DNA from 3 places in the Micromonospora sp. NPDC000668 genome. Region 2 is predicted to be linked to each of the others. Evidence: predicted binding sites of a transcription regulator. Region 2 holds the regulator's gene; each other region holds the start of a gene.

The links. Region 2 encodes HrcA, which represses chaperone genes, less so after heat shock. Its sites were predicted from a motif close to GGTTNGCACNCTCNNNNNGAGNGTGCNAACC; they were not measured.
Positions count from the first base shown of each region.
Region 1: the regulator HrcA is predicted to act here: its motif matches at 5,802-5,832, upstream of groES (co-chaperone GroES).
Region 3: the regulator HrcA is predicted to act here: its motif matches at 5,329-5,359, upstream of groL (chaperonin GroEL).

Region 1 covers NZ_JBIAYP010000003.1:516,506-526,091, forward strand. Annotated here, with positions in the region: gene ACFY29_RS18580 (DUF5319 domain-containing protein) at 1-83, shown strand, start outside; gene ACFY29_RS18585 (response regulator transcription factor) at 215-1,036, opposite strand; gene ACFY29_RS18590 (WhiB family transcriptional regulator) at 1,289-1,672, shown strand; gene ACFY29_RS18595 (molybdopterin-dependent oxidoreductase) at 1,838-3,517, opposite strand; gene groL (chaperonin GroEL) at 3,642-5,282, opposite strand; gene groES (co-chaperone GroES) at 5,353-5,667, opposite strand; gene ACFY29_RS18610 (Scr1 family TA system antitoxin-like transcriptional regulator) at 6,003-6,803, shown strand; gene ACFY29_RS18615 (DUF397 domain-containing protein) at 6,794-6,982, shown strand; gene ACFY29_RS18620 (methyltransferase domain-containing protein) at 7,026-8,228, shown strand; gene ybaK (Cys-tRNA(Pro) deacylase) at 8,239-8,718, shown strand; gene ACFY29_RS18630 (substrate-binding domain-containing protein) at 8,911-9,586, shown strand, end outside.
Region 2 covers NZ_JBIAYP010000001.1:1,937,667-1,947,252, reverse strand. Annotated here, with positions in the region: gene map (type I methionyl aminopeptidase) at 1-603, opposite strand, end outside; gene ACFY29_RS09055 (helix-turn-helix transcriptional regulator) at 706-972, shown strand; gene ACFY29_RS09050 (phytanoyl-CoA dioxygenase family protein) at 1,063-1,965, opposite strand; gene ACFY29_RS09045 (hypothetical protein) at 2,187-3,041, opposite strand; gene ACFY29_RS09040 (enoyl-CoA hydratase-related protein) at 3,174-3,959, opposite strand; gene hemW (radical SAM family heme chaperone HemW) at 3,979-5,202, shown strand; gene ACFY29_RS09030 (DUF4870 domain-containing protein) at 5,269-5,901, opposite strand; gene hrcA (heat-inducible transcriptional repressor HrcA) at 6,102-7,124, shown strand; gene dnaJ (molecular chaperone DnaJ) at 7,198-8,346, shown strand; gene ACFY29_RS09015 (16S rRNA (uracil(1498)-N(3))-methyltransferase) at 8,370-9,104, shown strand; gene ACFY29_RS09010 (SDR family NAD(P)-dependent oxidoreductase) at 9,130-9,586, opposite strand, start outside.
Region 3 covers NZ_JBIAYP010000003.1:860,411-869,996, reverse strand. Annotated here, with positions in the region: gene ACFY29_RS20325 (GNAT family N-acetyltransferase) at 26-1,045, shown strand; gene paaN (phenylacetic acid degradation protein PaaN) at 1,096-2,769, shown strand; gene ACFY29_RS20315 (GNAT family N-acetyltransferase) at 2,947-3,477, opposite strand; gene ACFY29_RS20310 (cold-shock protein) at 3,794-3,997, shown strand; gene ACFY29_RS20305 (hypothetical protein) at 4,094-5,281, shown strand; gene groL (chaperonin GroEL) at 5,554-7,176, shown strand; gene ACFY29_RS20295 (hypothetical protein) at 7,233-7,469, opposite strand; gene ACFY29_RS20290 (GNAT family N-acetyltransferase) at 7,556-8,491, opposite strand; gene ACFY29_RS20285 (S8 family serine peptidase) at 8,562-9,586, opposite strand, start outside.

The DNA.
Region 1 (9,586 bases), on a different contig from region 2:
CCCGCGGGTACGCCGACGGGGTGCACGACACCCTGACCGAGGGCACCGAGGACGAGCCGGGCGCTTCCCCCTCCACCGACTGACCCCCGTCCTGACCCCGCCGGCGTTCGCGCCGGCAGGATCGTGCTGCGACAAGGAAACAGTGGCCTCCCGGTTCGGGGAGGCCACTGCATCCTGGATCGAGCACGATCAGGCACGTGGGTGGGTGGGTGGGTCAGGCGACCAGGCCGGCGCGGAACCCGGCGGCCACCGCGTGGGCGCGATCCCGGGCGCCGAGCTTGCGGAACAGCCGGCGGGCGTGGGTCTTGACGGTGTCCTCCGAGACGAACAACTCCCGGCCGATCTCCGCGTTGCTCTTGCCCTCGGCCATGCCCAGCAGCACCTGAAGCTCCCGCTCGGTGAGCCCGATCGACGCCCGGGCGGGCCGGGCAGCCGGGTTGGGACGGGGCGGGTCGCTCTGCTGGTCGGTCGCCGACTCACCGGTCGCCGGCTCAGGCTCGTCGTCGCCCCGCTGCACCGGCACCGACGGCACACCAGCCGGGCCCTCGGCGGACGCGGCGGCCCAGCCCGGCTCGGCCGAGCCGCGCAGCGACGGCGCGGAGCGGGCGGAACCCCCGACCGCCGCCGTGTCCCGGGCCGGATCGGTGGCCCGTTGCCGGGTGGCCCGGCCGGGCGCGGTGAGCAGCAGCAGGGCCTTGGCCACCGCGCTGGTCAGGTCGTGGTCGGCGTTCTGGATGAGGCCCCGGGCGCCGGCGCTGATGGTGGCCGCCGCCGCCTCGGACTCCTCGGCGCCGAGCAGCAGCACCGCGGCCTGCGGCGCGCGGGCCAGCACCCGGCGCACGAAGCCGGCGCTGTCCGGCCGGGTGAGGGCCGTGTCGGCCAGCACCACGTCGGCCGGCCGCTCGGCCAGCCGCAGCATCACCTCGGGATCGGAGACAGCGGTACGAACGATCGCGGACAACCCCAGCCGCGCGGCCGCGGAAGTCAGGTGCTGGGCCGCGAGTGGTGTCCGAACGCACACAAGAACGCTACGCACTGTGATCTCCTCTCCGACCACGAGCAGACCATGACGGGGTCGGCCGGGGAGGGGGTTCCCGGCAATCCTCCGAACTTTTCCGACAGATGGGTCAAAAGCCGCAAGTTCTGGGGCGTTCTCGATCACAGAAGTGTGAGCCGGGGACAGCCCGGGTACCGAGAAATCCAGGCCGGAAACGGTGCGCCTGCGCGGCCCGCCGCCCGGAAGCCGGCCACAAGGATCTCGCGGTGCCGCGCGGGAGGAGGGGTGCTGATGTCGAACGTACGTAGACTGCCCGGACCCATCGTCGATCTCTGGGACTGGCAGCGTCTCGGTGCCTGCCGTGGGCGGGACAGCGCTCAGTTCTTCCACCCCGATGGCGAGCGGGGCTCCTCCCGGTTGCGTCGGGAGTCCTCCGCCAAGGCGGTCTGCCGTGCCTGCCCGGTCCGTGCCGAGTGCGCCGCGCATGCGCTGTCGGTCCGCGAGCCGTACGGCGTGTGGGGTGGCTTCAGCGAGTCGGAGCGGCTACGCCTGCTCGCCGTCGGCTGGGAGGACCTGGCGGACCGCCGGCAGGCCCGGGTCGACGTGACCCGACTGGAGGCCCGACTGGGCCACCCGCACAAGTCGACCGTCCCGGCCCAGCGCAACGTCGCCTGACCCGGCACTCCCCCGCGACACCGCGAACCGCGCCCCCACCCGCTGGGGGCGCGGTTTCCGCGTCTTCCGGGTCGGAGCGCACGGATCTTGGACAGTTTCCGTTAGCACGGAGCGGAAACTGTCCAAGATCTCCACGGGAAACCCCGCACCGCCGCCGCCCCGCGGTCAGCGGACGTTGACGGTGACCGTGTGCCAGCCGGTGGCGCCGTCCGGGACCACACCCTGCTCACGCTCGGTCTGGGTCTCCCCGGTCGCGTCGGTCGCCCGGACCTGGAGCCGGTGCTCGCCCGGCGTGGCGTCCCAGCGCCACGACCACTGCACCCAGGTGTCCACCGACACCGTCGGGGCCAGCTCCGCCTCCTGCCAGGGGCCGCCGTCGACGCGTACCTCGACCCGGCGGATGCCCCGGTGCTGCGCCCAGGCCACCCCGGCCACCGTCACCGGGCCGGCGGTCAGCCGGTTGCGCGAGCGCGGCGCGTCGATCCGCGACTGGGTCTTGATCGGCCCCTGGACGGACCAGCCCCGCGGCACCCAGTACGCGTCGAAGTCGGCGAACCGGGTCAGCTCCAGCTCGGTCACCCACTTGCACGCCGACACGTAGCCGTACAGGCCGGGCACCACCATGCGGACCGGGAAGCCGTGCTCGACCGGCAGCGGCTCCCCGTTCATGCCGATCGCCAGTAGCGCGTCCCGCCCGTCGCGCAGCGCGGCGGTGGGGGTGCCGCAGGTCCAGCCGTCGACCGACCGGCCGACGACCTGGTCTGCGTCCGCGTCCGGCTGGACCTCGTCCAGCAGTTCACGCAGGGGTACGCCGAGCCACCGGGCGTTGCCGATCAGGTCCCCGCCCACCTCGTTGGAGACGCAGGCCAGCGTGACGTACCGCTCGACCAACGGCCGGGCGAGCAGGTCGGCGTACGTGTAGGTGCGCTCGGTGCCGACCCGCCCATGGATCCGCAGCCGCCACGTCGCCGGGTCCACCTGCGGCACCACCAGCGCGGTGTCGATCCGGTAGAACCCGAAGTTCGGGGTGACGTACGGCGCGAGCTGGGCCAGCGAGAGGTCGGCGCCCGCCGGCAGGGCCGGTGCGGGGGCGACCGGCGCGGGCAGCCGGATCGCGTCCCGGGCCGCGGACACGCCGCGCCGCCCGGCCAGCCAGCGCCCGCCGAGTCCGGCCACCGTGGCCGTGCCCAGCAACACCCCGGCGCCGGTGAGGAATCTCCGCCGCGACTCCGGGTTGACCCCGTCGTCCGACGCCCGCCCAACGGGCACCGGCGGCGCGGCCGGCGTCACCGGGACCGGCAAGCCGTCCGAGCCCACCGAGCCCGGCAAGCCGTCCGAGCCCACCGAGCCCGCCGGCGCGGCCGGAGTGGGTGGAGTGGGTGGAGTGGGTGGGGACCAGGGCCACGGGTCCAGCTCCAGCGGACCGGCGATGAACATCCACAGCACCAGGGCGCCGAGGCCGCCGCCGACCAGCGACGGCAGCGCGTCGGCGGCGTCCGCGCCGGGACGGGTCAGCGCGGCGGCCACGCCGACGGCGGCGAACGCCGCGATGCCGGCCAGGCCGAGGGCCAACCGGCGCACCGCCAGCACTCCCAGCAGCGCGGCGAACGCTCCCAGCAGCAGCGCGGTGCCGACCAGGAGGGCGATCTTGTCGGCGGTGCCGAAGAGGTCGATGGCGAGCTGCTTCAGCGACTCCGGGACGGCGTCGACGACCACCCCGCCGACCGCGACCAACGGTGCCGACCGGGGCCCGGTCAGCACCGCCACCGGTTCCGCGATCCCGATCGCGACGGCGGCGGCGGTGACTCCGGCCAGCGCGGCGTACCGCCGCGACATGGTGCTCATCGGCCCAGTGTGCGCGGTCATCTCGCCCGGCCGCCAACCACGTCAGCGCTCGGTGCTGACCCCGGACGCGGACCGGGGCACACCGTCATACGACGGTGTGCCCCGGGAAGGTACCGCTACCGGGTCAGAAGCCCGGGCCGTGCTGGTGGCCGTGACCGTGGCCGTGCCCGCCGCCGGCGGCCGGCTCGGCCTGCTCCGGCTTCTCCACCACGAGGCTCTCCGTGGTGAGCAGCAGGCCGGCGATCGAGGCGGCGTTGGTGACCGCGTTGCGGGTCACCTTCACCGGGTCGATGATGCCGGCCTTGACCAGGTCGACGTACTCGCCGGTGGCGGCGTCGAGGCCGTGGCCCCACTCCTTGCCGGCAACCTTCTGGACCACGACGTAGCCGTCGTGGCCGGCGTTCTGCGCGATCCAGCGCAGCGGCTCGACCAGCGCCTTGCGCACGATCGAGACGCCGACCTTCTCCTCACCGGTGAAGCCCAGGTCGTCGTCGAGCACCGGAAGGATCTGCACCAGGGCGGCGCCGCCGCCGGGCACGGTGCCCTCCTCGACCGCAGCCTTGGTCGCCGCGATGGCGTCCTCGATGCGGTGCTTGCGCTCCTTCATCTCGACCTCGGTCGCCGCGCCCACCTTGATCACGGCGATGCCGCCGGAGAGCTTCGCCAGCCGCTCGGCCAGCTTCTCCCGGTCCCAGTCGGAGTCGGAGGCCTCGATCTCCTTGCGGATCTGGGCCACCCGGTCGGCAACGTCGGAGGACTGGCCGCCGCCGTCGACGATCGTGGTGTTCTCCTTGTCGACCACGACGCGCCGGGCGGTGCCGAGCACCTCCAGGCCGACCTGGTCGAGCTTGTAGCCCAGCTCCGGGGCGACCAGCTCGGCGCCGGTGGAGATCGCGATGTCCTGGAGCATGGCCTTGCGCCGGTCACCGAAGCCCGGGGCCTTCACGGCGCAGACCTTGAGGGTCTTGCGCAGCGAGTTGACCACCAGGGTGGAGAGCGCCTGGCCGTCCACGTCCTCGGCGATGATTAGCAGCGGCTTGCTGTTCTGCAGGACCTTCTCCAGCAGCGGCAGCAGCTCCTCGATCGCCGAGATCTTCTGGGTGGTGACCAGGATGTACGCGTCCTCAAGGACGGACTCCTGACCCTCCAGGTCGGTGACGAAGTTCGGCGAGATGAAGCCCTTGTCGAACTGGAGACCCTCGGTCACGTCCAGCTCGGTGGTGAGCGCGGAGCCCTCCTCGACGGTGATGACACCATCGCGGCCGACCCGCTCCATCGCCTCGGCGATCAGCTCGCCGATGGTGGAGTCCTGCGCGGAGATCGTCGCCACGTTCGCGATCGACTCCTTGCCGGTGACCTCGGCCGCCCGGCCGAGCAGCGCCTCGGAGATCTTGGTGGCCGCCGCGTCGATGCCCCGCTTGAGGCCGGCCGGGTTGGTCCCGGCGGTGACGTTGCGCAGGCCCTCGCGGACCATCGCCTGGGCCAGCACGGTCGCGGTGGTGGTCCCGTCGCCGGCGACGTCGTTGGTCTTGGTCGCCACCTCCTTGACCAGCTGCGCGCCGAGGTTCTCGTAGGGATTGGTGAGCTCGATCTCCTTGGCGATGGTCACACCATCGTTGGTGATCGTCGGCGCACCGAATTTCTTGTCCAGGACGACGTTGCGCCCGCGCGGGCCGAGGGTGACCTTGACCGCGTCAGCGAGGGCGTTGACACCGTGCTCCAGCAGGTGCCGGGCGTCGTCCGAGAAGCTAAGGATCTTCGCCATGAATGTCCCTTCGAAGCGCCGTTGCCCCGGCCCGGCGAGCCGGACCGGGGCAACGACACTGATCGGTTGCTTACTTCTCGATGACCGCGAGGACGTCGCGGGCGGAGAGCACCAGGTACTCCTCGCCGGCGTACTTGACCTCGGTGCCGCCGTACTTCGAGTAGAGGACGGTGTCGCCGACCTTGACGTCAACCGGAACTCGGTTGCCGTTGTCGTCGACGCGCCCCGGGCCGACAGCGAGGACAGTGCCCTCCTGCGGCTTCTCCTTGGCGGTGTCGGGGATCACGATGCCCGACGCCGTGGTGGTCTCAGCCTCGTTCGCCTGGACCACGATGCGGTCCTCGAGCGGCTTGATCGCAACCTTGGTCGCGGTAGTCACGGGCATACCCTCCTGGGGTACTGGTTTCGTTGCCGGTCGGCGAGGCCAACCAGCGTCAATCTGCCTCATGCCACCGGGCGGGGCCGTCGTCGCGGGTGCCGGTCCGCCTGGCGTTTCGCACCCGGGTCGTGAGACCCGGGAGCTGGCACCCTCAGGGTGAGAGTGCTAATCGCAGGTTATTCCGTGGCTAGCACTCCGTCAAGGAGAGTGCCAACGCACCCTCCGCCGTGTCGCCACAGTTCCGCCAGTCGTTACCGCAACACGCCGGGAGCAGCTCGCCGCACCGTGGCCACCTCCCTACCGTCGGTTGCCACCACCGGATGCCGACGAAGGGGAGCCGAGTGACCCGGATACCGACCCTGACGTTCCTGCACGAACAGCTACGCCGGGCACGCCAGGCGCGCGGGCTCAGCCAGGAGGAGCTGGGCAAGCTGGTCAACTACTCATCGTCGTACGTGAGTGCGGTCGAGACCGGGCAGAGCCCCGTCAAGCCGGACTACCTGGCCCGCATCGACTCAATCCTGGACACCGGCGGCCTCTTCGTCGGCATGCTGGAGCTGGTCCGCTTCCACGCCGCGCCCGACTGGTTCCGCCCGTGGGACGAGATCGAGCGGGAGGCGGCGGCGCTGCGCTGGTACGACCCGACGGTGATCCCCGGCCTGCTCCAGTCCGAGGGGTACGCGCGGGCGATGCTCGGTGTGCTCGGCGAGCTGACCGCCGAGGAGGTGGAGACGCGGGTGGTGGCCCGGCTCGCCCGGCAGTCGCTGCTGACCGCCGACCCGCGTCCGCAGCTCGTCGCGGTGCTGGAGGAGCACACGCTGCGCCGCCAACTCGGCGACCGGGAGACCATGCGCGACCAGCTCCAGCACCTGCTGGCCGTGGGCACCGCACCGAACGTGCAGGTCCGGGTCGTGCCGGCCGACGCCCCCTGGCACATCGGGCTCCATGGCCCGTTCATCCTGGCCCGACTTGAGAGCGGTGCCGAGCTGGCCCACCTGGACAACCAGCTCCGCGGGCAGACCGTGGACAGCCCGAACGACGTTGCCGCCCTGGAGCGGCGCTGGGAGACTGTGACCGGCGAGGCACTGCCATGCCGGCAGTCCGCCCGGCTGATCGAGGAAGTGGTGCAGACATGGACCTGACCCACGCCACCTGGCGCAAGGCCTCCCGCAGCAACGCCAACGGCGGTGCCTGCGTCGAGGTCGCCGACAACCTGCCCGGCGTGGTCGCCGTGCGCGACAGCAAGGACCCGACCGGGCCGGCGCTCACCTTCACCCCGGCGAGCTGGCGGGCCTTCGTCGCCGCCACGCCCACCGACTGACACCACCGTCCAGCCAGCCCGGCCGGCCCGGGACAATGACCGGGTGGATCTCGACCAGCTCGCTGCGCTGCGTACCCCCGAGGGGTCGGCCGCGCTCGCGGCGGCGGCCGGGCTGGCCGGCGGTGACCCGCTGGCCGCGGCGTCGGCCCTGCGCGCGACCGGCGTGCCGCCGGCACTGGCCTCGGCGGCACTGACCCAGGCCGAGCTGCGCCACCGGGCGGTCGGCAAGTTCGGCCCGGCCGCCGCCGGGATGTTCCTCACCCGCGCCGGGCTGGAGCAGGCCACCCGCCGGGTGGTCGCCGACCGCCGCGCCGCCCGGCTGCACGCGGCCGGCGTGCGCACCCTGGCCGACCTCGGGTGCGGGCTCGGTGCCGACGCGCTCGCCGCCGCCCGCGCCGGCATCCGGGTGTACGGGGTGGAGGCCGACCCGGTGACCGCCGCGATGGCCGCCGCCAACGCCGCCGCTGCGGGGCTGGCCGAGCTGTTCACGGTCGAGTGCGGCGACGCCACCACGTTCGACGTCTCCGGCGTCGATGGCGTCTTCTGCGACCCGGCCCGACGCCGCGCCGGCACCGGGCGACGGATCTTCGACCCGCGCGCCTACTCGCCGCCGTGGGACTTCGTCACCGGGCTGGCCGAGCGGGTGCCGCGCACCGTGGTGAAGGTCGCGCCGGGGTTGGACCACGCGCTCATCCCGACCGGCGCGGAGGCGGAGTGGGTCAGCGTGGACGGCGACCTGGTCGAGGCGGCGCTCTGGTGCGGTGAGCTGGCCGAGGTGCCCCGCCGCGCCACCCTGTACCGGCAGGAGGCGGGCGGTGACGGGGTCCGCTGCCACCAGCTCACCGGCTCGGGTGCCGCCGAGGCGTCGGTCGGGCCGCCACGCCGCTACCTGTACGACCCGGATCCGGCGGTGGTCCGCGCGCACCTCGTCGCCGAGCTGGCCGGCGAACTGGACGCCACCCTCGGCGACCCGAGCATCGCCTACCTCTACGCCGACCGCCCGACCCGCACCCCGTACGCGCGCTGCCTGGAGATCACCGATGTGCTGCCGTTCTCGTTGAAGCGGCTGCGGACGCTGCTGCGCGACCGCCGGGTGGGTCGGGTGGAGATCCTCAAGCGGGGTTCCGCGCTCACTCCGGAGCAGCTCCGGCGAGACCTGCGGCTGGCCGGTGACACGGCGGCGAGTCTGGTGCTCACCCGGGTCGCCGGGGCACCGACCGTGCTGATCTGCCGCCCGGTCGACTAGGTTCCAGAGTGTGGCGGGACAGGGCACTCCGGCGACAGCACTGCTGACCAAGCGCGGCATCGCGCACCGCACGCACCCGTACCGGGTGGCGCCGGACGCGCCGAACTACGGCGCGCTGGTGGCGGCGGCTCTCGGCGTACCGCCGGAGCGCGTGTTCAAGTCCCTTGTGACCGACGTCGACGGCGCGCTCACCGTGGCGGTCGTCCCGGTCACCGGCGAGCTGGACCTCAAGGCGCTCGCCGCGGCGGTCGGCGGCAAGCGGGCCGCGCTGGCCGACCGGACGGTCGCCGAGCGGGCCACCGGCTACGTACGGGGCGGAATCAGCCCGCTCGGGCAGCGCCGACGGCTGCCCACCGTGCTGGACGACTCTGCGCTGGACCTGCCGACGATCTACGTCTCCGCTGGCCGGCGCGGTCTTGAGCTTGAGTTGGCCGCCACGGATCTGGTGGCGCTGACCGAAGCCCGGACCGCTCCACTCCAGGCCCACTGACCGCTCGGTCCAGGGAGGCCGAGAGCGCCCACGTCCGCGCCAGATGATCACCGGGTGACGGCCGCGTTGCCGAACTGTTACCCCGACGAACGAAGTCCCCACCCCGGCAGTCTTGTGGACGCGGCGACAGCGCCATACGTTGCCGGGCACAACAAACACCACACTCCCCCACCCCCGGAAAGGACCCTGCACATGCGTAAGGGGCTCCTCACCTTCGCCACCGCGGGCCTGCTGGCCACCGGCGGCACGGCGGCCTGTGGCGACACGTTCGGCGGAGTCGACCAGGCTGGCTCCGCCAAGACCCCGAAGATCGGCGTGATCCTGCCGGACAGCAAGTCCTCGGCGCGCTGGGAGGGCGCCGACCGCAGGTTCCTGGAGGAGGCGTTCCAGCGCGCGGGGGTCAAGTACGACATCCAGAACGCCCAGGGTGACAAGAGTCAGTTCCAGACCATCGCCGAACAGATGATCACCAATGGCGTCACCACCCTGATGATCGTGAACCTGGACTCCGGCACCGGCAAGGCCGTACTCGACAAGGCGAGGTCACAGGGGGTCGCCACCATCGACTACGACCGGCTCACCGTGGGCGGCTCGGCGCTCTACTACGTCAGCTTCGACAACGAGGCCGTCGGCAAACTCCAGGGTGAGGGCCTGGTGAAGTGCCTGGCCGACAAGGGCGTGCGGAAGCCGGCCGTGTCCTACCTGAACGGTGCCCCGACCGACAACAACGCCAGTCAGTTGAAGAGCGGCTACAACTCGGTGCTCCAGCCGAAGTTCGACGCGGGCGAGTACACCCAGGGACCGATGGACGCGGTGCCGGACTGGGACAACGCCCAGGCCGCCACGATCTTCGAGCAGCAACTGACCC
Region 2 (9,586 bases):
ACCGGGCTTGAGCTTCATGCCCCGGCCGGGGCGGCCGTCGTTGGCCACGTGTGGGGCCTCGTGCATGGTGCGGCCGATGCCGTGCCCGCCGAATTCGGCGTTGACCTGGTAGCCGTAGCGGCGGGCGACCTCGCCGATGGCGGCGGAGATGTCGCCGAGCTGATTGCCCAGCCGTGCGGCGTCGATCCCGGCCTCCAGCGCGGCCTCGGTGGCCTCGATCAGCTTCAGGTCATCCGGGGAGGGGGTGCCGATGACGGCGGACAGTGCGGAGTCGGCGACCCAGCCGTCGATCCCGACCGCCATGTCGATGCTCAGCAGGTCACCGTCGCGCAGGGCGTAGTTGTGCGGCAGGCCGTGCAGCACGGCGTCGTTGACCGAGAGGCACAGGACGTTGCGGAACGGGCCGCGACCGAACGACGGTGTGTAGTCCCAGTAGCAGGACTCGGCGCCACGCTCCTTGATCCGGCGACGGGCGTGGTGCTCGAGGTCCATCAGGTTGACCCCGACGGCGGCGACCTCCCGCAGCTCCGCCAGCAGCTCGCCGACGAACTGGCCGGTCACGGCCATCCGTTCGATCTCCTCAGGGGACTTAAGCTCGATCACGATCAACCCTTCCCTCTTCGTAGCGGTATATTTATACCACGCTGGTCGGCGCGCAGGCCGGTGGGCGTTGCCGGTCCGAGAAGGCGGATCTATCCTGCTGACATGGTTCGCCCACCGCTCACACCTGAACAGATCGCAGCGGGGCAACGTCTCGGGGCGGCGCTTCGGGTCGCCCGAGGTGGTCGCAGCCCCGTCGAGGTGGCCTTGGCGGCCGGCATCTCACCGGAGACGCTGCGCAAGATCGAGGTGGGCCGGCTCCCGGCACCCGCGTTCGGCACGGTGGTCTGCCTCAGCGAGGTCCTCGGCGTCGCGCTCAGCGACCTGGCCGAGGTGTGGCTGGCCGACCTGCGCCTCCGCGAAGCGTCCTAACCGCGGGCCGGCCGCGCCGAAGGGCCGGCCGGGCGGCGGATGCGCAAGAGCCCCCGACATCGGCGATGTCAGGGGCTCTCGGCTAACGACTCAGCGAAGCCAGGGGATGTTGCGGTCCAGCAGGCCGCGCTCCTTGAGCTCCTTGCGCAGCGGGATCTCGTCGTCGACGTACCCGTCCCAGTTGATGCCCCAGTAGTTGGCGGTGTGGGTGCCCTCACCGATCAGCTGGCGCTGCACCGGCGTGCGGTTGCGGTACCACTCGCCGTTCAGGTCCGGGTGCAGCTCGTCCAGCGGGCGGATCCACCGGTAGGTGTAGCCCACGAAGAGCATCTTGCGGGTGATGGTCGACAGGTTCGTCGACCGGGAGTGCCACTGCCGGCGGTCGAAGATGAACGCGTCGCCCGGCTTGGCGGTGATCTCCACCGTGCCCTCCGGGTCGGGGTTGTGCACGCTGAGGTCCTTGGGCCGGTCCAGCGAGTTCCACAGGTGGCTGCCCGGGATGACCTTGGTGGCGCCGCGACCGGTCTCGGAGAGGTCGGAGAGCACGTACGCGACCTTCAGCGAGAACATCGGCCGGGGCAGGTTCGGGTCCATCGTCTCCGGGTCGGAGTTCTGCCGGTACCCGTCCTGGTGCCAACCCCAGTACGGCTTCTCCGGCTCGGCGGCCGGCGGAGTGACGTCCAGGTGGTTGTGGTGGGTGTAGATGTTCCAGCCGGCCAGCCCCCACATGTACGGGAAGGCGATCGGGTGGGTGAGCAGCTCACCGAAGAGCTCGTCGCGCTCCAGGAAGCCCAGCAGGTGCAGGGTGCCGTCCTTCTTGGTGGTGCCCTTTGCCTGCTCCTCCGCGTAGACGCGGTCGACCGCCGCCTCCAGCGCCGCCCGGTGGTCCTCCGTCAGGACGTTGCGCAGCAGGAGGAAGCCCTGCTCGTGAAACTCCTTGCGGTCAGTGTCGCTGATCGGTTCGTAGCCGGTCCGGTCGCCGTAATCGAACACCGCGTCGTACCCCTCCCCATGAGGTGAAACCATTTCTGGCACAGGCCGCCGATCGTAACGCGATCACCTTGGCAGCGGGGAGTGCGCATGACAGGAATGGACCTCAGCCGGACCATGCGCAGCGGAGCCACTCCGTAGAGTCAGGTTTCCGCGATAAATAGCGGCGTTTGTTGGCTGTTGTCCGATTGTGCGGTGACTGCCGGTTAAGAGATCCGGGCCGCTCACCCCTCGGCGAACACCTCGGCCACCACCTGACCGGCCGCGCTCTGCTCACCGGTCACCCGGCCCCAGGTGCCGTCCCGGGCGGTCCACTCCAGGTCGCCGAAGCGGACCCGCTTCACCCCGTGGTCCTGGGCGTGCGAGACCAGCCAGTGCGCGTACCGCCAGCCGTCGCGCTGGTCGCCCGCGGTCACCGCCAGCCCGGTCTGGCCTGCCGTGTCCGTGCCCGACAACCCCCAGTCCAGCACCAGGTTGCGGGTCAGTTGGGCGGCCGCTGCCGCGCCGTGCATCACCGGGGTACGCCCCACCGTGCAGGCGACCGCCCCGGTGACGTCGCCCAGTAGCGCCCGGCTGAGCACCTCGGAGTCGTCGGCCCACTTCTGGTACGCCTCGGGGAACGCCGAGCGCTGCACCCGCTGGGCGGCGTCGGTGACCCGCATCTTCTCCCAGCCGCGCACCTTCTTCAGTGCCGCGTAGAACCGGTTCGCCGCGTAGCGCGGGTCGCGGATCTGTGTCGGCGTGCCCCAGCCCTGGCTCGGACGTTGCTGGAACAGGCCGACCGAGTCACGGTCGCCATCGGCGAGGTTGCGCAGCCCGGACTCCTGGTACGCGGTGGCCAGCGCGACCACCACGGCCCGCTCCGGCATCCCGCGCTGTGCGCCGATCGCCGCGATGGTCGCCGCGTTGGCCATCTGGTCGGCGTCCAGGGCGACCCGGCCGTCGGCTTGGACCGTGCATTTCCGGGTCGCCAGTGGTAGCTGCAGACGGTCCCCGACCTGCCGCACGACGAGCCAGACTGCGATCACGGCGACGAGGATGAGAACCACCCCGCCCGCCACGGCTGCACGAGTTCGCACCCACACCCCCAGATCGACAGTCCGCCAAGCGTACGTCCCCGATGGCGTCGTCCGGGTCGTCCGACCGGTTCACGCCCGAGGGGAGCGGGGAAGGCCAGAGTGACGTTCCCCGCCGTCGGCAGGACAAACCGGCTAATCCGCGGCGGGTACCCAGCTGGCGTCCCGCTTCTCCCGGAACGCGGTGACCCCTTCGCGTCCCTCGTCGCCGAGGAAGTAGCCGGTCGACAGCGCCGACAGTCGGGCCAGTTCGCCGCGCAGCTCGGCGGTGCCCGGCCGGCGCAGCAGGTCCTTCGCGCCGGCCAGCGCGCCGGGCGCGCCGCGCACCAGCGAGTCGCAGTACCGACGTATCGCCGCGTCCAGCCCGTCCGCCGGGACGGCGGCGGTGACCAGGCCGATCTCGGCGGCCCGCCGGCCGTCGAAGGTGTCCCCGGTCAGGTACAACTCGGCGGCGGCGCGCGGGTGCAGCCGGGGCAGCACGGTCGCCGAGATGACCGCGGGGATCACCCCGATCCGCACCTCGGTGAAGGCGAACGTCGCCTCGTCGGCGCAGACCGCGAGGTCGGCGGCCGCGATCAGGCCCAACCCGCCGGCCCGCGCCGGCCCCGCCACCCGGGCCAGCACCGGCTTGGGGCACTCCCAGAGCGCGGCGAGCACCTCGCCCAGCATCCCGGCCGGCACCGTCCCGCTGGCGTACGCCAAGGCGGTCTCCTTCAGGTCCGCACCTGAGCAGAAGACCGGGCCGGTGTGGTCCAGCACGATCACCCGGACCGCCTCGTCGGCGACCGCGTCGGCCAGCCCACCCAGCAGCTGGGTCATCAGGGCTGTGGAGAGTGCGTTGCGGTTGTGCGGGCTGTCCAGGGTGAGGGTGGTCACCCCGCGGGCCGTGGCGACCCGCACGAGGACGTCGGGAGAGGTCATGCCGGGCACACTAGTGGCCATGCCCGGCGTCCTTCCAGATGGTGAGACCGTCCCCGTCGACGGATCGCTGCCCGCCACCGCCACCGCCGCGGTCGGCCAGCGCGGCTTCGGCGTGTACGTGCACGTGCCCTTCTGCGCCAGCCGCTGCGGCTACTGCGACTTCAACACCTACACGGCGAGCGAGCTGGGCGGCGGTGCCAGCCGTGAGGGGTACGCCGACACGGTGCTGGCCGAGCTGGCGCTCGCCGCCCGGGTGCTCGGTGACAGCCCACCGCCGCGGGTCGACACGGTCTTCGTGGGCGGTGGCACGCCCACCCTGCTCCCCGCCGACGACCTGGCCCGCATCCTCGACGGCATCGACCGCACCTGGGGGCTCGCCGCCGACGTCGAGGTGACCACCGAGGCCAACCCGGAGTCGGTCACCCCGGAATCGCTGAAGCTGCTGCGGGCAGCCGGCTACACCCGGATCTCGCTCGGCATGCAGTCCGCCTCCCCGGGGGTGCTGGCGATCCTCGACCGCAGGCACAGTGCCGGCCGGGCCACCGCCGCCGCCCTGGAGGCGCGCGACGCCGGGTTCGAGCACGTCAACCTGGACCTGATCTACGGCACTCCGGGGGAGCGGGCCGAGGACTTCGCCGCCTCGCTGGACCAGGTGGTGGCCGCCGGGGTGGACCACGTCAGCGCGTACGCCCTGATCGTGGAGGACGGCACCCGGCTGGCCGCCCGAATGCGTCGCGGTGAGCTGCCGTACCCCAGCGACGACGTCGCCGCGGACCGCTACCTGGCTGCGGAGGCCGCCCTCGACGCGGCCGGCCTGTCCTGGTACGAGGTCTCCAACTGGGCCCGCACCGACGAGGCCCGGTGCCGGCACAACCTGCTCTACTGGACCGGCGCGGACTGGTGGGGGCTCGGCCCCGGGGCGCACAGCCACGTCGGCGGGGTGCGCTGGTGGAACGTCAAGCACCCGTCGGCGTACGCCCAGCGGTTGGCCGCCGGCGCGTCGCCCGGCCTGGCCCGGGAGGTGCTCACCGTCGACGAGGCGCACATGGAGGACGTCATGCTCCGGCTGCGGCTCGCCACCGGGTTGCCGCTGGCGGTGCTCGACGCCACCGGCCGGGCCGGCGCCGAGCGGGCGCTGGCCGGCGGCCTGCTGGCCGCCCCGGAGTACGCGGCCGGCCGGGCGGTGCTCACCCTGCGCGGCCGGCTGCTCGCCGACGCCGTGGTCCGCGACCTGCTGCCCTGACCGTCGCGCCGCCCCCCGGTCGGCGCGACGGTGTGCCGGACCGGCCGGGGGAGCGGCCGGCCTGGATCACTTGATGAAGCTGCCGGAGAGCGGGTAGCGGTAGAGCTGGCCCTCGTTGGCCTTGATCCCGGCGATGATGCCGAACACGGCGCCGAGGATGATCGCCGCCGCGACCGGAATGAAGCCGATCACGATGCAGGAGAGCACCCAGCCGACCAGGCCGACGATCGACCAGATGAGCTGGAAGTTGAGCGCCGCCACCGCGTGCGCCCGAACCGTCGGGGACTGGTTGCCCCGGGCCAGCATCGCCACCAGCGGGCCGATCCAGCCGAGCACGCCGCCGCTGATGATCATCCCGGCGGCGCCGCCGAAGTGCGCGACCAGCGCCCAGGTCTTGTCCTCGTTGTTGGCGTAGCCGCCGCCGGGGCCGCCGTAGGCGCCACCGGGCGGATAGCCGCCAGGAGGGTAGCCCCCGGCTGGCGGATAGCCGCCCGACGGAGGGTAGCCACCCGACGGCGGTTGGTCACCAGTGGGCGGCGGATAGCCACCGGCCGGGGGATAGCCGCCCGGGCCGGGTGCCCCGGACAGTGGTGCGGTGGGTGGCTCGGCCGAGGCGCCCGGAGAGGGCGGCGGGGATGTCGGGTCCGTCGGGTATCCGCCGGGGTCTCCCGCGCCGGGAGGGCGAGGTGGTTCAGTCATGGATGTCACGGTAAGGGCCCGTGGCAACGCCGCACCAGAGCGACACCGCCGGGTCGGCCCGGCTGAACGGACAGCGACGACCTTGATCATCGCGCCGGCGGGTACGCCGACGTAGACTGGCACTCGTTACAGTCGAGTGCCAGGACGGTCCGCCGGCCCCACCGTGGCCGGCGGCCGACGTGCGACAGGAGGTGCGGAGGATGGGTCTCGACGACCGCAAGCTAGCCGTGCTCCGCGCCATCGTCGAGGACTACGTCTCCACCCAGGAGCCCGTCGGCAGCAAGGCGCTGGTCGAGCGGCACCAGCTCGGCGTCTCCCCGGCCACGGTCCGCAACGACATGGCCGTGCTGGAGGAGGAGGGCTACATCCGGCAGCCGCACACCAGTGCCGGCCGGGTGCCCACCGACCGCGGCTACCGCCTCTTCGTCGACCGGCTGTCCCGGGTCAAGCCACTCAGCCCGGCCGAGCGCCGGGCCATCGAGCGTTTCCTGGTCGGTGCGGTCGACCTCGACGACGTGGTGCACCGCACCGTGCGGCTGCTCGCCCAGCTGACCCGGCAGGTCGCCGTCGTGCAGTACCCGAGCCTGGCCCGATCCTCGGTGCGGCACCTGGAGCTGGTGCCGATCTCCACCACCCGGCTGATGCTCGTCATGATCGCCGACACCGGTCGGGTGGAGCAGCGGCTGGTCGAGCTGCCCGGGCCGGTGCCCGCCGACGACGTCACCGACCTGCGTCGGCTGGTCAACGAGAAGCTCGCCGGCGCCCGGCTGTCCGATACGCCGCCGCTGGTGCAGACGCTGGTCGAAGAGGCGCCGACCGAGCTGCGTCCGACGATGACCACCCTCGCCACGGTGTTGCTGGAGACGCTGGTCGAGCGGCACGAGGAGCGGATCGCGCTGGCCGGCACCGCCAACCTCACCCGGGGCGGCCTGCTCGACTTCCAGGGCTCTCTGCGCCCGATCCTCGAAGCGCTGGAGGAGGAGGTCGTGCTCCTCAAGCTCATCGGCGAGACCGAGCCGAGCACGACCCGGGTGCTGATCGGCGACGAGAACGAGTTCGACAACCTGCGCGCCGCCTCGGTGGTCAGCACCGGGTACGGCCCCGGCGCCACCATCGTGGGCGGCCTGGGGGTGCTGGGGCCCACCCGCATGGACTACCCCGGCAACATCGCCACGGTGCGCGCCGTGGCACGCTACGTGGGCGAGCTGCTGGCCCAGAACTGACCAGTCAGGGCCGACGGCCGGCTCCGGCCGACGACCGGCGCAACGCGAGACGAACATGAGGACACGGAACGCAGTGGCCAGGGACTACTACGGCATTCTCGGTGTGAGCCGGGAAGCCTCCGACGACGAGATCAAGCGCGCCTACCGCAAGCTGGCGCGCCAGTTCCACCCGGACGTCAATCCGGACCCGGAGGCACAGGAGAAGTTCAAGGACATCAACGCCGCGTACGAGGTCCTCTCGGACGACCGGAAGCGGCAGATCGTCGACCTGGGCGGCGACCCGCTCGCCCCCGGTGGTGGCGGCGGCGCTGGCGGTCCGGGCGGTCCGGGCGGGGCCGGCCCGTTCGTCGGTTTCCAGGACATCATGGACGCGTTCTTCGGCGGCGCGGCGGGTGGCGCCCGTGGCCCGCGTCCGCGGACCCGGCCGGGCGCCGACGCGATCCTGCGCCTGGAGCTGGACCTGCACGAGACGGCGTTCGGCGTCGAGGCGCCGATCACCGTCGACACCGCGGTGCTCTGCACCACCTGCTCCGGCGCCGGCACGGCCGCCGGCACCCACCTGGCCACCTGCGAGGCGTGCGGCGGTCGGGGCGAGGTGCAGTCGGTGCAGCGCACCTTCCTCGGCCAGGTGGTCTCCGCCCGGCCGTGCACCGTCTGCCAGGGCTACGGCACCACCATCCCGCACCCCTGCCCCACCTGCGCCGGCGACGGCCGGGTGCGTACCCGCCGCTCGCTGACCGTCAAGATCCCGGCCGGTGTCGAGGACGGCATGCGGATCAGGCTGGCCCAGCAGGGCGAGGTGGGCCCGGGTGGCGGCACCGCCGGTGACCTCTACGTGGAGATCCACGAGCGGCCGCACGACGTGTACTCCCGCAAGGGCGACGACCTGCACTGCCGGGTCACCGTGCCGATGACCGCGGCGGCACTGGGCACCCGACTGACCATCAAGACGCTGGACAGCGAGGAGACGGTCGACGTCAAGGCCGGCACCCAGCCGGCCAGCACCCTGCGGCTGCGCGCCCGGGGCGTGCCGCACCTGCGCGGCACCGGCCGGGGCGACCTCTACGTGCACCTGGACGTCCGAACGCCGACGAAGCTCGACCCGGACCAGGAGCGGATGCTGCGCGACTTCGCCAAGACCCGCGGCGAGGAGGTCGCCGAGCTGTCCAAGCAGGGCGGCTTCTTCTCCCGGATGCGCGACGCGTTCAACGGTCACGCCTGACCACTGCGGCTAGCCTGATCATCGTGTCCGCGCCGCTGTTCCTGGTCGAGTCCCTGCCCACCGCCGACGCGTTGACCCTCGACGGTCCCGAGGGGCACCACGCCGCCACCGTGCAGCGGTTGCGGGTCGGCGAGGAGTTGCTGCTCGCCGACGGCCGGGGCGGCACGGCCGCCGCCGTGGTCACCGCCGTCGGCCGGGGCAGCCTGGAGCTCACCGTCACCTCCCGGGGGTACGCGGACGCGCCCGTACCGCGGCTGGTGACCGTGCAGGGCATCGCCAAGGGCGACCGGGGTGAGCTGGCCGTGCAGGCGATGACCGAGGTCGGGGTCGACGAGATCGTGCCCTGGGCGGCGGCCCGTTCGGTGACCCAGTGGCGCGGTGACCGGGGCGTACGGGCCCGGGAGAAGTGGGTGGCCACCGCCCGGGAGGCGGCCAAGCAGGCCCGCCGGCCGTGGCTGCCGGTGGTGGCCGGTGCACCGGACGAGTCCACCGCCACGGTGGCCCGCCGGATCGCCGGTGCCGCCGCCGGGTTCGTGCTGCACGAGGAGGCCGAGGAGCGGCTGACCACGGCCGAGCTGCCGACCGCCGGGGAGATCGTCCTGGTGGTCGGCCCCGAGGGCGGCATCGACGCGGCCGAACTGACCGCGTTCCGCGCGGCCGGAGGCCGGCCGGTGCGGCTCGGGCCGGCGGTGCTGCGCACCTCCACGGCCGGGGTCGCGGCGCTCAGCGTGCTCGCCACCCGGCTCGGCCGCTGGTGACCGTCCGACAGCTGTACCCCGGCGGTCAGCTGCGCAGGTAGGAGGCGCCGTTGAGGTCGACGATGGTGCCGGAGGCCCACTCGGCCTGCGGCGACGCCAGCCAGTGCACCGCGGCGGCGATCTCCTCCGGCCGGGCCACCCGGTCGAACGGGCTCTGTGCGCGGATCGCCGCGCCGCTCTCGCCGCGCAGGTGCTCGGTGGTCATGTCGGTTGCCACGAAACCCGGCGCGACGGTGGCCACCGCGATGCCGTACGGCGCGAGCGCCACGGCGAGGGACTGGCCCAGCGCGTTCAGCCCCGCCTTGCTGGCGCCGTACGCCGGCTGCTGCGGCTCGCCGCGGAACGCGCCCCGGGACGAGACGTTGACGATCCGGCCGCCGCGCTCCCGCATGTGCTGGGCGGCGCACCAGATGACGTTGCCGGCACCGGTCAGGTTGGTCTCCAGCACCTGCCGCCAGCGCCGCTGCCACTGCTCGTAGGAG
Region 3 (9,586 bases), on a different contig from region 2:
TTTCCCGGGGTGCACGCTCGGCGGCATGAGCATCACCATCGCGTCGTTCGACGGCGCCGACCGAGCTTCGGTCGACGAGGCGTACCGGATCGGCGCGGCGGCCAACGACGCCGATCTCCCGGACTTCCCGCCCTTCTGCCGGCGTCGCTTCGACGCGTTCTTCCACACGCCGATGCCCGGCACCGAGACGCTCTGGGCGCTGGCCCGACTGGACGGCGTACCGGCCGGCTATGTCCAGCTGGACCTGCCGCAGCTCGACAACACCGAAAACGCCACGGCCGAGCTGGTAGTGCATCCCGAGCTGCGGCGGCGGGGCGTCGGTCGGGCACTGCACGAGCACGGGGTACGCCTGCTGCGCGAGCGCGGACGCAAGCGGGTGGTCGCGATGACCGTCTCGGCGCTGCCCGACGGGCCGGCCCGGACGGTGGCGGGCGATGCGTTCGCCGCCGCGACCGGAGCCCAGTCCGCGCTGGCCGAGGTGCGTCGCCGACTCGAGGTCGGCACCATCGACCGGGTCGCGCTGCGCGCGGCGCTGGCCGAGGCGCACGCCCTAGCCGAGGGCTATCGGTCGGTCTGCTGGCAGGGTGCGACCCCGCAGGAGTACGTGGCGGACGTCGCCTACCTGGACGGCCGGCTGCTCATGGATGCGCCCATGGGAGACGTGCAGTGGGAACCGGAGCAGGTGGACGCCGAGCGGATCCGCGGCACCGAACGGGCCCTGGACGCCCGGGGTCGGCGGCGCTACAACCTCGGGGTGCTGCACGAGGAGTCCGGCCGGCTGGTCGCCTGGACGCTGCTGGACGTGGGCGCCTCCGCCGACTGGCACGCGTTCCAACAGATCACCATCGTCGACCCGGCCCACCGGGGGCACCGGCTCGGCCTGCTCGCCAAGATTGAGAACCTGCATCATCTGCTCACCCACGAGCAGGCGGTACGCGTCATCGACACCTTCAACGCGGCGAGCAACAGCTACATGGTGGCGATCAACGAGCGGCTCGGGTTCCGCCCGGTGGACTCCTGGAGCAACTGGCAGCTCACTCTCTGACGGGTATCGGCGCTACTGCTCACGGGCGCTCCTCAGGCATGATGGCGGGCATGACGGAGACCCCGCATCCCCTGTACGACAGGCACGCCGACACCCTCAACCGTGCGCTGACCGCGATCACGGAGCGGGGCTACTGGTCCGCCTATCCCGAGTCCCCCAGCCCCCGGGTGTACGGCGAGACCGCCGCCGCCGACGGCAAGGCCGCCTTCGAGGCGTACCTGGGTGGCGACTTCCCCCTCGACCAGCCGGGCACCGGCGACCGGGTCGCCACCGAGGCGAGCCCGTTCGGGGTGGAGCTGGCGGTGCGCTACCCGCACGCAGGTGTGGACCAGTTGGTCGCCGCCGCCACCGCCGCGCTGCCGGCGTGGCGCGACGCCGGCCCGCAGGCCCGGGTGGGCGTCTGCCTGGAGATCCTCGACCGGCTGCACAAGAACATCTTCGAGCTGGCCAACGCGGTGCAGTTCACCAGCGGCCAGGCGTTCGTGATGGCCTTCCAGGCGGGCGGCGCGCACGCGCTGGACCGGGCGCTGGAAGCGCTGGCGTACGCGTACGCCGAGATGACCCGGCACCCGGCGACGGCCGGGTGGGAGAAGTCCGCCGGCAAGGGTGACCCGCTGCGGATGACCAAGACGTTCCACGTGGTGCCCCGCGGGGTGGCGCTGGTGATCGGCTGCAACACCTTCCCGACCTGGAACTCGTACCCGGGGCTGTTCGCCTCGCTGGTCACCGGTAACCCGGTGATCGTCAAGCCGCACCCGCGCGCGGTGCTGCCGCTGGCCATCACCGTGAAGTACGCCCGGGAGGTGCTCGCCGAGGCCGGCTTCGACCCGAACCTGATCACGCTGGCCGCCGAGACGCCCGGCGAGAAGCTCGCCAGCGACCTGGCCCTGCACCGGGCCGTGAAGATCGTCGACTTCACCGGCTCCACCGAGTACGGCGACTGGCTGGAGACGCACGCCCGGCAGGCGGCGGTCTACACCGAGAAGGCCGGGCTGAACACGGTGGTGATCGACTCCACCGACGACTTCGCCGGCATGTGCCGCAACCTCGGTTTCACGCTGACCCTGTACAGCGGCCAGATGTGCACCACCTCGCAGAACTTCCTCATCCCGGCCGGTGGCATCGAGACCGACCAGGGGCACAAGAGCTTCGACGAGGTGGCCGGCGGGATCGCCGCGGCGGTCGGCAAGCTGACCGCCGACCCGGCCCGGGGTGTGGAGCTGACCGGTGCCATCGTCAACGACGGGGTGCTGGAGCGGCTGGCCGAGGTGACCAAGGTCGGCGAGCCGGTGCTGGAGTCGCGGGCCGTCACGCACCCGTCGTACGCCGACGCGGTGGTGCGTACCCCGACCATCGTGAAGCTGGGCGCGGACGACGCGGAGACCTACGGCCGGGAGTGGTTCGGGCCGATCTCGTTCGCCATCGCCACCGACTCCACCGCGCACAGCCTGGAACTGCTACACCGGACGGTCGGCGAGAAGGGCGCGCTCACCGCGGGGGTCTACTCCACGGACGAGGCGGTGCTGGACGCGACCGAGGCGGTGGCGGTGGAGGTCGGGGTGCACCTGTCCTGCAACCTCACCGGCGGGGTCTTCGTGAACCAGTCGGCGGCCTTCTCCGACTTCCACGGCAGCGGCGCCAACGCGGCGGCCAACTCGGCGCTGACCGACGGCGCGTACGTGGCGAATCGGTTCCGGATCGTGCAGTCGCGGCGGCCTGTCTGATCGTTGGTCTTTGGTTGCTGTTGGGGTTTCCGGGGCAGCCCACCCCGCTCCGGGCGGTCAGGCTTGATCCCTGCGCGGGGCGGGCTGCCCCGGAAACCCTCTCGGCGCACGCTAGGCGCGACGCAGCCGGCTCTTGGAAACATCACCGGGGTTCTGCCTTGGGAGGGTTCTTGGGGTTCAGGCTGGGCGTCGCATTTGGAGTTCGGTCAGCGCGGGGATGGTCGGGTGCGGGACGCGTACGCCGGTGTCGGTGAAGCCGAGCCGCTGGTAGGCCCGGTAGGCGCGGTTGTTGCCGACCACCACCTCCAGCAGCAACTCCGGCCGGCCACAGGCGCGCGACCAGGCGGCCACCTCGTCGACCAGCTCACCGAGTAGCCCCATGCCCCGCCAGGCCGGCGTGACGTAGACGGCGTAGATCACGGTCAACCCCGCCTCGTACGGCGCGGCCGTGCCCCCGGCATGCCCGACCAGCCGGCCTCCCGGGTCGGCGATGAACTGCGCGGTACCGGACCCGGTCGCGGTGGACGCGACCCGGGCGGCGTACTCGGTGTGGGAGCGGGCCGCGGCCTCGGCCACGGTCTCCAGGAAGGCCAGCGGTGCGTCGGCGAGCATCTCCAGGCGCAGCGCCCGCATCCGGGCGGCGTCCTCCGGCCGGACCCGACGGACCTTCGCCTGCCGGAGGGCGACTCCGCCCGGATCGGTGGTCATGCCCGCATGCCTATCACAGGGGTGGACGACGGTTTCGGCGTGCTCGATCGCCGCCGGACGGCCGGCGGGCTGCCCGCGCCGTGGTAGTCATGAGCGTGGATCGGGTTGATCGAAAACGAGGCCGACTTCGTGCTGTCGGAAACGGCGCCGATGCGCCCGATTTGTGGTCGTGCGCGGCCGTCACTCCTCGTGTAGCGTGCGATTTCGGTCACCTGTTTCAGCGGTAGTCATCGATCGCCGAGGCGGTGGTCCGACGGCGCCGGCCCGTGCCGCGCGCTAGGGGCATGGCACGCCGCGCAGAGTGAGGAAGTGCACCGTGGCACAGGGCACCGTGAAGTGGTTCAACGCCGAAAAGGGTTACGGCTTCATCGCCGTCGACGGCGGTCAGGACGTGTTCGTCCACTTCTCCGCGATCGAGATGGACGGCTACAAGGCGCTGGACGACGGTCAGCGGGTGGAGTTCGAGATCGCCCAGGGCCAGAAGGGTCCGCAGGCGGAGCGGGTGCGCGTCGTCGCCTGAGCGGGCACCGCCAGTAAGGCCGCCGGCCCGGGGCTGCGCCGCGCGGCTGGACCCTGGAGGATCGTGAACCGTTCCAGCCGTTGCTGAGGAGGGTTCATGTCCGACCAGCCGCCCCCGGCCGCCCCACCACCGGGTCAGCCCGACCCGTCCGGTCCGCCGCCCGGTGGTGACCCGACCGCGCCCGGTGCCGCTGGGCTCCCGCCCGGGGGCACCCCGCCCGGCTGGGATCCGACCGCGCTGCCCGCTTCGGCTGGAGGCCCGCCGCCGGGCAGTCCGCCCGGCTGGGATCCGACCGTGCCTGCTTGGGGGCCGCCACCGGGCGCGCCGCCGCAGGGCTGGGTGTTCCCGCCCACCGGCGGCTACCCGATCGGCTCCGGGCCGTACGGCGGGCAGCACTGGTATCCCGGGCCACCGGCCGCCGGGTGGTACCCGCCCGGCATCGACCCGTCCGACCGGCTGGTCACGCCGCCCGGCGCCGGGCTGGGCGGTTGGTTCAACCGGTGCCTGGGTGCGCTCCAGCGCGGTTGGCGGTTGCTGCTGCCCATCCTGCTGCTCACCCAGGTGCTGCCGGCGGCGGTGCTGTCGGTGCTCTCGCTCGGGCTGGATCCGACCGCGGAGTGGGACACGAACGCCGTCGACGAGTCGACCTCGCTGCCCGACAACTTCTTCACCGACCTGGCGTCCTTGTTCCTGGTGATCATCGTCGGCAGCGTGCTGATCGGGTTGGTGCAGTCCGTGGGCTGGGCCGCCGGCAGTTGGGTGATCACCCGTCAGGCGGCCGGTGGGCCGGTGAGTTTGGGTGAGGCGCTGCGCTACGGCCTGCGCCGGGCGCTCGGGCTCTGGGGGTGGACGCTGGCGATCAGCCTGATCGTCGGCCTGGGCATCTGCTTCTGCGTCCTGCCCGGCATCTACCTCACCTTCGCGCTTAGCATGGCCGGGCCGGTCTATCTCTTCGAGCGGCACAACCCGATCGGCCGGTCGTTCAGGATGTTCCACGACCGGTTGGGGCTGCTGCTGGGGCGGGTGGCGCTGGTGGGGGCGGTGGTGATTGTCGGCACCTTCGTCGCGAGCGTGCTGGAGGGGGTCGGCACCGCCCCGTTTGGAGTCGATCCGCTCGCCGCTCCAGGTTCCGCGATCGGCGTGGTGCTGGTCCTCGCCCTCGGAGCGGTGCTGGCCCTCCCCGCCTATCTGGCGCAGATGGTGGGGCTGCTGGTGACGTACGTCGAGCAGCGGGCTCATGAGGGGCCGGTGAACAGCGCCGGGCTGGCCGCGGAACTCGGCTGACAGCGGCAGTCGTGCTTGCACTCGGCAGGGGAGAGTGCTAAACAAGGTATTGGCACTCGCATACCGCGAGTGCCAATGGTCGGGACGGTGGGGCCAGGTTGCACCGGCGTGGAGACGCCGGGGCGGCACATGGCCGGTCGTCGCGGGCTATCCGGCCCGGCCGAAGGACGTCGTCGTCGCCAGGTGGCGACGTCCCAAGGTGCGTACACCAGGCGGCCCATTCGAGGCACACATCTCGGGTGGCCCGTGAGTGTCCAGGAGGACAACGCCGTATGGCCAAGATGATCGCGTTCGACGAAGAGGCGCGCCGCGGCCTCGAGCGAGGCATGAACCAGCTCGCTGACGCCGTAAAGGTGACCCTCGGCCCCAAGGGCCGCAACGTCGTGCTCGAGAAGAAGTGGGGTGCCCCCACCATCACCAACGATGGTGTGAGCATCGCCAAGGAGATCGAGCTCGAGGACCCGTACGAGAAGATCGGCGCTGAGCTGGTCAAGGAGGTCGCCAAGAAGACCGACGACGTTGCCGGTGACGGCACGACGACGGCGACCGTCCTGGCCCAGGCCCTGGTTCGTGAGGGCCTGCGCAACGTGGCCGCTGGCGCCAACCCGATGGCCCTGAAGCGGGGCATCGAGGCCGCGGTCGCGAGCGTCTCGGAGGAGCTGTCCAAGCTCGCCAAGGACGTCGAGACCAAGGAGCAGATCGCCTCCACCGCCTCCATCTCTGCTGGCGACAGCACCGTCGGCGAGATCATCGCCGAGGCGATGGACAAGGTCGGCAAGGAAGGCGTCATCACCGTCGAGGAGAGCAACACCTTCGGCCTGGAGCTTGAGCTCACCGAGGGTATGCGCTTCGACAAGGGCTACATCTCGGCCTACTTCATGACCGACCCGGAGCGCATGGAGGCCGTCTTCGACGACCCCTACCTCCTGATCGTCAACAGCAAGATCTCGTCGGTCAAGGACCTGCTCCCGATCCTGGAGAAGGTCATGCAGTCGGGCAAGCCGCTGCTGATCATCTCCGAGGACATCGAGGGCGAGGCCCTGGCCACCCTGGTCGTCAACAAGGTCCGGGGCACCTTCAAGTCCGTCGCCGTCAAGGCGCCGGGCTTCGGTGACCGCCGCAAGGCCATGCTCGCCGACATCGCCATCCTCACCGGTGGCCAGGTCATCAGCGAGGAGGTCGGCCTCAAGCTGGACGCCGTCGCCCTCGACATGCTGGGCCGCGCCCGCAAGGTCGTGGTGACCAAGGACGAGACCACCATCGTCGATGGTGCCGGCGACGCCGAGCAGATCCAGGGCCGGGTCAACCAGATCCGGGCCGAGATCGACAAGAGCGACTCCGACTACGACCGGGAGAAGCTGCAGGAGCGGCTGGCCAAGCTGGCCGGCGGCGTTGCGGTGATCAAGGTCGGCGCGGCCACCGAGGTCGAGCTCAAGGAGCGCAAGCACCGCATCGAGGACGCCGTTCGCAACGCGAAGGCCGCCGTCGAAGAGGGCATCGTCCCGGGTGGTGGCGTCGCGCTGGTGCAGGCCGGCAAGACCGCCTTTGACAAGCTGGACCTGGTCGGCGACGAGGCGACCGGTGCCAACATCGTCAAGGTCGCGCTGGACGCCCCGCTGCGGCAGATCGCCGTCAACGCCGGCCTCGAGGGCGGCGTTGTGGTGGAGAAGGTCCGTAACCTCGAAGCGGGTCACGGCCTCAACGCCGCCAACGGCGAGTACGTGGACCTGCTGGCCGCGGGCATCATCGACCCGGCCAAGGTGACTCGTTCGGCGCTGCAGAACGCCGCCTCCATCGCGGCGCTCTTCCTCACCACCGAGGCTGTTGTCGCGGACAAGCCGGAGAAGACCCCGGCTGCCCCGGCTGGCCCGGGTGGCGGGGACATGGACTTCTGAGTCCAGTTCCGACACCGAACGGGGCGGGCCGCTGACGCGGTCCGCCCCGTTCGTCGTCAGGTGGGCAGGGGGCGCTGGTTGCGCCGCTTCTGCGCCCGGTCGTACGGCGGAGGCAGTTGGATGGGTGCGTCCACCATCTCCTGCGGCTCCTCGATCACCGGTTCTGCCATCTCGGCCAACTGCTCGGCGTCGCCGTAGTCGAGCCGGTCGAACGGCAGTTGGCCGGGGAGTTCGCCGACCGGTTTCCAGGTGACGGGCGGGCCGTCCTCGGTCTGGTCGTCATCCGTGGTCATGGCTGCCTCCTCTACCGAAACGGTAGGGGGCGTCGATGCCCGACGCGGGCGAATGGGACTATCTGGGTCTATATCCTATTCGCCCGTTATTTGCCGTTGAGCGTCCGTCGGTACAGGAAGAAGACCCGCTCGATCCGGGCGCCCGCGCTGCCCGAATAGAACGGCACCGGCCCGACCCAACCGATCTGCGCCCGGTCCAGCCCCGCCGACTGTTGGTCGCGTAGGCAGCGCCGCAGCAGCACCCCGCCGATGCCCGAACCCTCGGCGGCCGGCGCGGTGCCCATCGGCCCGAACCAGCTCGGTCGGGACGAACCGTAGGCGGCGAAGCCGAGCAGCTCGCCAGCCCGCTCCGCCAGGTGGCAACCGGCGCCCTCGCGACCCACCGACCCGGCCAGCTCCCCGTCCCACGCGCCACCGAAGGTGGACCGGGCGAACGCGGCCAGCGCCGGTAGGTCCGCCGGCTCGGCCCGACGTACCGTGATGCCCTGCCCGGCCAGCCGCCGCTCCGCCGCCTCGGTGGACCGCAGCGCCGGCGACTCGTCGTACGACAGATCGGCGGTCATGTTCCAGGCGGTCCGATCCTGCCGGTAACCCAGTGCCAGGGCGGTGCAGACCGCCGGCGTGTAGCGCACGTCGATGCCCGGCCAGGCGTAGTACGGCGGGTTCCCGGCCAGCAGCACCTCGGTCGCCCCGCGCTCGGCGAGCACCTGCTCGGCCCGCTCCAGCAGCGCCCGGCCGACACCCCGGCGACGCTGCTCCGGAAGCACCGCGACCAGGTCGACGTGCCCGAGGCCCGGGTCGGCCGAAGACACCGAGCAGAGCAGCACCCCGACCAGGTCCCCACCCCGGTACGCGCCCAGCCCGACCACCAGCCGGTCGGCGGCGGCCCGGGGCCAGAGCGCGTCCACCACGGGCCCCGCCTCGGTGGCGTCCTCCGGCAGGTCGAGCGCCTGCTCGCAGAGCCGCACCACGGCGGGGGTCAGGTCGACGGTCAGCTCGGTGATGGTGATCTCGGCGTCCATGGTCGCGACCCTAGATCACCGAGTACCGGTTTCGACTCCCGCCATCGTCTCGATGAGGACAACCGCAGGCTCAGGGCCGGGCGGCTCGGACGGCGGCGTAGGCGTCGACCTGGCCGGCCCCGGTGACGTTCGCCGGGCCGCCGCAGGCGTCCGCCGTGTTGCGGGAGCGGTAGGTCGGCACGGCCGGCGTGGCGGTGTCCCGCAGGATCTGCCGGGTCCGGGCCAGGTCGCCGACCAGCGCCGGGTTCGCCGACCACATCAGCGCCACCACCCCGGCCACCTGCGGGGTAGCCATCGAGGTGCCGTCGAGCGCGGCGTACCCGCCGCCCGGCATGGCCGACACCACGTCCACGCCCGGCGCCAGCACGTCCGGCTTGCGGGGGCCGCCCGGTACCGGCCCCCGCGAGGAGAACTCGGCAACCCGTCGCTGCGCGTCCACCGCGCCCACGGTCAACACGTCCGGGTACGGCGCGGGCGGGTCGGCGATCGACTCGCACCATGGGCCGGTGTTGCCGGCCGCCGCGACGACGAAGATCCCGGCGGCATCCAGCGCGGCGGTGGCCGGTCGCAGCACACCCGGGTCGCAGCCCTCGATCGGTGGGCAGCCCCACGAGTTGGTCAGCACCTGCGGGGCGCGCTCCGGCCGGCCGTCGGTGAACGGGTCACCGCCGGCCGGGAAGGGCGCCAGCATGAACTGAAGGCAGTCCAGGTAGTGCCCCGGGCTGCCCAGGTTGCGGTCCAGGTTGACGCAGCCCACCCACTGCGCGTCCGGCGCCACCCCGATGCCGCCCCGCCCGACCGCGCTACCCACCGTGTGGGTGCCGTGCCCGCCCTGGTCGGTCGGGGTCCGGGTGCCGTCCCACGGGTCGAACCAGGAGTCGTCCCCGCCCCGGAACCCGGCCCGCAGCGCCGGATGGGTGCCGTCCACCCCGGAGTCCGAGCTGCCCACCACGATGCCCGCGCCGGTCACCCCGAGCTGCGACCAGACCCGGTCGGCGCCGAGTTGGCGGATGTTCCATTCCGGACCGGTCGGCGCGGGGGCGGTGCCCCGGCTCTGCCCGGCCGGGGCCGGCAGTGGCCGCAGTCGCTGGCTGA